2 regions of the Aminobacter sp. NyZ550 genome follow, and region 2 is predicted to be linked to the other one. Evidence: riboswitches for the same ligand, from Rfam matches in the RefSeq annotation. Region 2 holds a riboswitch; the other holds the start of a gene.
The links. A riboswitch is a leader RNA that binds a small molecule or an ion and turns the genes downstream of it on or off. The one in region 2 is predicted to bind cobalamin.

Region 1 (3,200 bases), 2.7 Mb from region 2:
TCCTCGAGGACGAGAAGCAGGGCGCCGCGGCGCGCCAGCTATTCGACGACGCGCAGGCGATGCTGCGCAAGATCATCGACGAGAAGTGGTTCGCGCCCAAGGCCGTCATCGGCTTCTGGCCGGCCAATTCGGTCGGCGACGACGTCAGGCTGTTCACCGACGAGGCACGCAGCGAGGAGCTTGCCACCTTCTTCACCCTGCGCCAGCAGCTGACCAAGCGCGACGGCAAGGCCAATGTCGCACTGGCCGACTTCATCGCTCCCGCCGACGGCGGCAAGCCGGATTATCTCGGCGGCTTCGTGGTCACTGCAGGCATCGAGGAAGTGGCGATCGCCGAGCGCTTCGAACGCGCCAATGACGACTACTCCTCGATCATGGTCAAGGCGCTGGCCGACCGTTTCGCAGAGGCCTTCGCTGAACGCATGCACGAGAAGGTGCGCAAGGAGTTCTGGGGCTACGCGCCTGATGAAGACCTCGCGCCCGACGACCTGATCGGCGAGCCCTATCGCGGCATCCGTCCGGCGCCGGGCTATCCCGCCCAGCCCGACCACACCGAAAAGGTGACCTTGTTCCGCCTGCTCGATGCCGAGAAAACCGCCGGCGTCAGCCTCACCGAAAGCATGGCGATGTGGCCGGGCTCGTCGGTCTCCGGCATCTATCTCGCCCACCCCGAGAGTTATTATTTCGGCGTCGCCAAGGTCGAGCGCGACCAGGTCGAGGATTATGCGCGGCGCAAGGGCATGACCGTCGCCGAGGTCGAGCGCTGGCTCGGGCCGATCCTCAACTATGTGCCGGCATCGTTCGCCGAAGCGGCCGAATAGCAACACGATGACATCACATGGGCTCTGTCGCCTTTGCGCTGAGCCCATGTCGTTTTCATGCTCGTGCCCGGCCACCAATCCGTGGTCTGATCCGGTCATGTTCAAGGTGCTGCTTCGAGTGTGAGACGAAGCGGAGAATTGGGAAGCCGGTGAGAAGCCGGCGCTGCCCCCGCAACGGTGGCGGAGTTATTGTTTCGACGGGAGACCACTGGGCAAGCCGGCCTGGGAAGGTGTCGAGACAGTCCGAAAGGACAGCTCCGAAGCCCGGAAACCAGCCTTGAACCTGACAGAACTCGACTGATCGCGGTGGGCGGTCAAGAGGCGGATCGTTGCTGCACGGACCTCTGCGTCCGCCGGCTGGCGTTCTTCCCAAATCAAGCCACCCGTTCAGTCCTTGGTGCGAGGACAGGACATGGATGCGAAGAACGAAATGCTGAAGCTGCTGCGCGGACGCCGCGACGGATTCAGCCTGGCACAGCCCTTTTACACCGACCCGGATTTCTATCGGCTCGACCTTGAGCTGATCTGGTACCGCGACTGGCTGTTTGTCGGCCATGACTGCGAACTGGCCAAGCCGGGCAGCTTCTTCACCGTCCAGGTCGGCGACTATCCCGTCGTGCTCGTCCGCGACCAGAAGGGTGAGCTGCGCGCCTTCCACAATTCCTGTCGCCACCGCGGCAGCCGCGTCTGCACGACAGAAAAGGGCACCGCGGCAAAGCTCGTCTGCCCCTATCACCAGTGGACCTACGAACTCGACGGCCGCCTGCTGTTCGCGCGCCAGATGGCGGAAGGCTTCGACAAGAGCCAGTTCGGCCTGAAGCCGGTCGCCTGCGAATCCGTCGGCGGCTACATCTTCATCTGCCTCGCCGACGAGCCCGCCGACTTCGCGCCGTTGCGGGCCATGGTCGAGCCGTACCTGCTGCCGCACCGGCTGCGCGAAGCCAAGGTCGCCTTCGAAAGCACAATCGTCGAGGAGGGAAACTGGAAGCTGGTCTGGGAAAACAACCGCGAGTGTTACCACTGCGCCGGCAATCACCCTGAGCTGTGCAAGACCTTTCCCGAGGCGCCGAACGTTACCGGCGTCAATGGCGCCGAAAGCGATCCCGAAATGCTGGCGCACTGGGCAAAGTGCGAGGCGGTGGGGTTGCCGAGCAAGTTCCGCATCGATGCCGGCGGCCAGTACAGGGCGACACGCGCGCCACTGCTGCGTGACGCGGTGAGCTACACCATGTCGGGCAAGCGCGCAGTGCGGAAAAACCTCTCCGACAGCGTCTCGGCCGACAGGATCGGCACGCTGCTGCTCTATCATTATCCGACAACCTGGAACCATGTGCTCGGCGACCATGCCGTCACCTTCCGCGTGCTGCCGATCAGCGCCACGGAAACGGCCGTCACCACCAAATGGCTGGTTCACAAGGATGCCGTCGAAGGCGTCGACTACGACCTGGCCGAACTGACCCATGTCTGGACCGAGACCAACGACCAGGACCGCCGCATCGTCGAGGAAAATGCCTTCGGCATCAAATCGCCGGCCTACGAGCCCGGGCCTTATTCGGAGGAACACGAGGGCGGCGTCATGCAGTTCATCGAATGGTACGTCGGCTTCATCGAACCGCGGCTGGCCGACGGCGGCAAGCCGGTCCTGCGCAACGTCGCCTGACCGGGAGAAGGGCATGAACGCGATGACCGAGCTTGGCCTTTACCGCAACCTCGACGAAATGGCGCCCTGGAACGACCGGCTCCAGGTGCTGGAGGTCATCGGCGTCACTGACGAGGCGCCCGACGTTAGGACCTTCACCTTCCGCTCCGACAACCAGACCTGGTTCCGCTACAAGCCGGGCCAGTTCGTGACGCTCGAACTGCCGGCCGAACCAGCACCCGTCATGCGCACCTACACCCTGTCGTCCAGCCCGTCGCGGCCGTTCTCCATCGCCGTCACCGTCAAGGCGCAGGCGGGCAGCGTCGGCACACGCTGGATGTTCGACCATCTGAAGCCGGGCGTCCGCATCAAGGCCTATGGCCCTTCAGGCGACTTCTCGCTGCACCAGCATCCGGCCGCCAAATATCTGTTCGTCTCGGCCGGGTCCGGCATCACGCCGATGATGTCGATGCTGCGCTGGCTAAACGACTGCGCGCCGTGGACGGACGTTGCCTTCGTCAACTGCGCGCGCCGTCCGGAAGAAATCATCTTCCGGAAGGAGCTCGAACTGCTGGGCGCACACATGCCCGGACTGTCGCTCGGTTTCATGATCGAGGAGCGGTCGAGCCGCGAAGGCTGGTTCGGCCATATGGGCCGCATCGATGCGGTGCGACTGCCGTTGCTGTCGCCCGACTTCCGCGAGCGTGAGGTGTTCTGCTGCGGCCCAGATCCCTTCATGC
Region 2 (3,200 bases):
GCGCGATATGATGCAGGATGCCGAAGAAGATGAAGGTGTCGGGCGTGGCGAACCAGGTGGCGACGGTGATCGCTAGTGCCGCCGCTGTCACCATGGCGAGCCGCCTGAAATAGCCGGGCCAGCGGATGCCCTTGGCATGTGCCAGCACCAGGCTGACGCCGACGAGGAACAGGAAGCTCGAGGCGATGCAGCGCGCGAACAGCTTCCAGTTGCCATAGGCGGTCATGCCCGGATCGGCATAACCGAAGAATTCGAGGTCCCAGGCGAAGTGGTAGATCGCCATGGCGATCAGGGCTACGCCGCGGGCGATGTCGATGACCGATACGCGCCGAGAAGGTGCTTTGATCTGGTCGGGGTCCGGTTGCATCGTCATATTGTTCGCTTCTGCGTTTTCGGGTGTTGCAGCGCCCATGCAGCACTATCATGGTTGAAGCGGGGCGGAAGAGAGCAGAACTGTCTGTCGTGCACAGGGTTAAGCAATTGATGGGGCGGGCATGAGCGGACGAAAGATGGCGCTGACCGAGGAGCTGGTGGCGCGTTGCCATCGCGAGGTCGCTGACACGGGCCCCGACCCCGATGCGATGCATCTCGACGATGCCGACTATGAGGTGATGATCGACGAGACGCTTGCCGCGCGTCCCGGCAATGGACCGTTGTGGCTGTTTGCCTATGGATCGCTGATCTGGAAACCCGAGGTGGAGCACACCGACGAAAGGGTGGCGCTGGCGCGCGGCTGGCACCGTTCGTTCTGCATCAACATGACCCGCTGGCGCGCCACAAAGGCTGAGCCTGGACTGATGATGGGCATGGATCGCGGCGGCCAGTGCAAGGGCGTGGCGCTCAGGCTGACGGACGGCGACCGCCGCGAGCAGCTGGACAGGCTGTTTCGCCGCGAGATGACGCTGAAACCCTCCACCTACAAGCCGCGCTGGCTGAAGCTCGCCACCGATGAAGGTCCGTTGACCGCGCTCGCCTTCGTCATCAACCGCAAAGGCCACGCCTATGCCGGCGCGCTGGGCGAGGACGCGGTGGCGGAGCGACTGGCGACGACCTGCGGCCATTGGGGTTCGGCTGCGGACTATCTCTATAATGTGGTCAGCAACCTCGAGCAGCGGGCGATCCACGACCGGCATCTGTGGCGGCTCCAGCATCTGGTGGCCGAGCGAATCGTGGCCCGCGGATGATCGCCGGAACGCCGCTTTCGAGCGCGGCGGCGTCGGAATTTGGTTTGCCGCCCAAGCCATTTGTTTCTATAGTTGCGGCGTCGTCGGTTCCGTTACGGAATCAAGAGGGAATGCGGTAAGGGCCATTTGAAGGTCCAAAGCCGTGGCTGCCCCCGCAACTGTATGCGGTTAGCTCTCCCCAAATGCCACTGAAGCTTGCTTCGGGAAGGCGGGGAAGGGTGCCGATCCGCAAGCCAGGAGACCTGCCGGCGACAGGCACTTATCTCTGTGCCCTCGGGTGGAGGGCGAAAGGACTTGTGATGAACACTGTTTCTGCTCTCGGCACCGACGTCTCTTCGCAGTCGCGTAGCATGCAGCTGGCGCTTGCCGCGCTGCTCGGCCTTTTCGTTGTTGGCTTCCTCGGGTTCTCGCATATGGACGTGGTGCACAACGCTGCCCACGACTATCGCCACTCGATGGCTTTCCCCTGCCACTAACCAAGGCGATCCAACAATGTCCATCTTCAGAAACGTCGTGTTCATCGCGGCGATCAGCGGGCTATTGGCCGGCGTGGTCCTTGCCGCACTCCAGACCTATGCAACCGTCCCGCTGATCCTCAAGGCGGAGACCTATGAGAACGCCGGCGGTGGCCATGAGCACGCCGCGGCACCAGTTGCCGGCACTGAGGCGACCGCCCCTGCGGCCGGCGCCGAAACCACGGCGGCACAGACTGCGGCGCCAGCCGAAGAAGAAGCCTGGGCTCCGGCCGACGGCGCTGAACGTTTTGCCTATTCGGCGCTCGCCAATATCGTCAGCGGCATCGCTTTCGGCCTGATCCTGGTCGCCGTTTCCGAGTTTGCGGGTGGCATCGCCAACTGGCGCCAAGGGGTGTTCTGGGGCTTTGCCGGCTTTGCCGTGTTTACCCTGGCTCCCGGTCTTGGCCTGCCGCCGGAGCTGCCGGCGATGCCGGCCGCCGATCTTGGCGCACGCCAGATCTGGTGGACGCTGACCGTCGTCGCCACCGCGGGGGGTCTCGCGCTGATCGCCTTCAAGCAGTCGCTGCCGCTGGCGATACTCGGCGTCGCGCTGATCGTTGCGCCGCACATCGTCGGTGCACCGCAACCGGAAAGCCACGAGTCGCCGATTCCGGCAGACCTGCACCACAGCTTCGTCGTCGCCGTCACCATCACCAATCTGGTGTTCTGGGTCGTGCTGGGTGCGGTGGCGGGCTACGTGCGCAACCGCTTCATGAGCGAGCCGGCGCCGTCGCTGAACAGCCGCCTTGCCTGAGAAGCTGACCCTCCTGCTCGGCGGCGCGCGCTCCGGCAAGAGCGCGCATGCCGAGCAGCTCATCACCCATTTTTCTGCGCCGTGGACCTATGTTGCCACGGCGCAGGCTTATGACGACGAGATGCGTGAGCGCATTTCGATCCATCTGGGACGCCGTGGCGAGGGCTGGCGGACGCTCGACGCGCCGCTGGATCTGGTCGGCGCGCTCGCCAGCCTGCCCGATGGCGCGCCTGTTCTGGTCGACTGCCTGACGCTTTGGCTTACCAATCATCTGCTGGCCGATCATGACGTCGAGGCCGAATGTGCGGCGCTCGTCGAGGCACTGTCGCGTCCGCGCGGGCCGTGGTTCGTGGTCTCCAACGAGGTCGGGCTCGGCATCGTGCCCGACAATGCACTGGCCCGCCGTTTTCGTGACGATGCCGGCAGGCTCAATCAGAAGGTGGCGACCGTGGCCGAAGAGGTGCTGTTTCTTGTCGCCGGCCTGCCGATGAAGGTGAAATGATGAAGACGATCGACGAGCAGGAAGCCGAACGCCACCGCGCCAAGATGGCCAAGCGCAAGGCGGTTCAGGATGCCGAGGTCGCCGGCAAGACCATCGTCGAGAAGGGGCTGCTGATCGTCAACACGGGTCCCGGCAAGGGCAAGTCGACCGCGGCATTCGGTCTGGCGCTGCGCATGCTGGGTTATGGCCAGCGGGTTGGCGTCGTGCAGTTCATCAAGGGCGCCTGGCATTCGGGCGAGCAGGAC

Region 1: linked by a shared signal. The riboswitch ahead of N7E70_RS00935 (aromatic ring-hydroxylating oxygenase subunit alpha) and the one ahead of N7E70_RS13990 (CbtB domain-containing protein) in region 2 are both predicted to bind cobalamin.

The regions. Positions count from the first base shown of each region.
Region 1 covers NZ_CP114190.1:184,972-188,171, reverse strand. Annotated here, with positions in the region: gene metH (methionine synthase) at 1-821, shown strand, start outside; cobalamin riboswitch at 909-1,115, shown strand; gene N7E70_RS00935 (aromatic ring-hydroxylating oxygenase subunit alpha) at 1,234-2,481, shown strand; gene N7E70_RS00930 (hybrid-cluster NAD(P)-dependent oxidoreductase) at 2,504-3,200, shown strand, end outside.
Region 2 covers NZ_CP114190.1:2,849,413-2,852,612, forward strand. Annotated here, with positions in the region: gene N7E70_RS13980 (DUF1624 domain-containing protein) at 1-373, opposite strand, end outside; gene N7E70_RS13985 (gamma-glutamylcyclotransferase) at 495-1,184, shown strand; cobalamin riboswitch at 1,252-1,448, shown strand; gene N7E70_RS13990 (CbtB domain-containing protein) at 1,484-1,660, shown strand; gene N7E70_RS13995 (CbtA family protein) at 1,677-2,453, shown strand; gene cobU (bifunctional adenosylcobinamide kinase/adenosylcobinamide-phosphate guanylyltransferase) at 2,446-2,955, shown strand; gene cobO (cob(I)yrinic acid a,c-diamide adenosyltransferase) at 2,955-3,200, shown strand, end outside.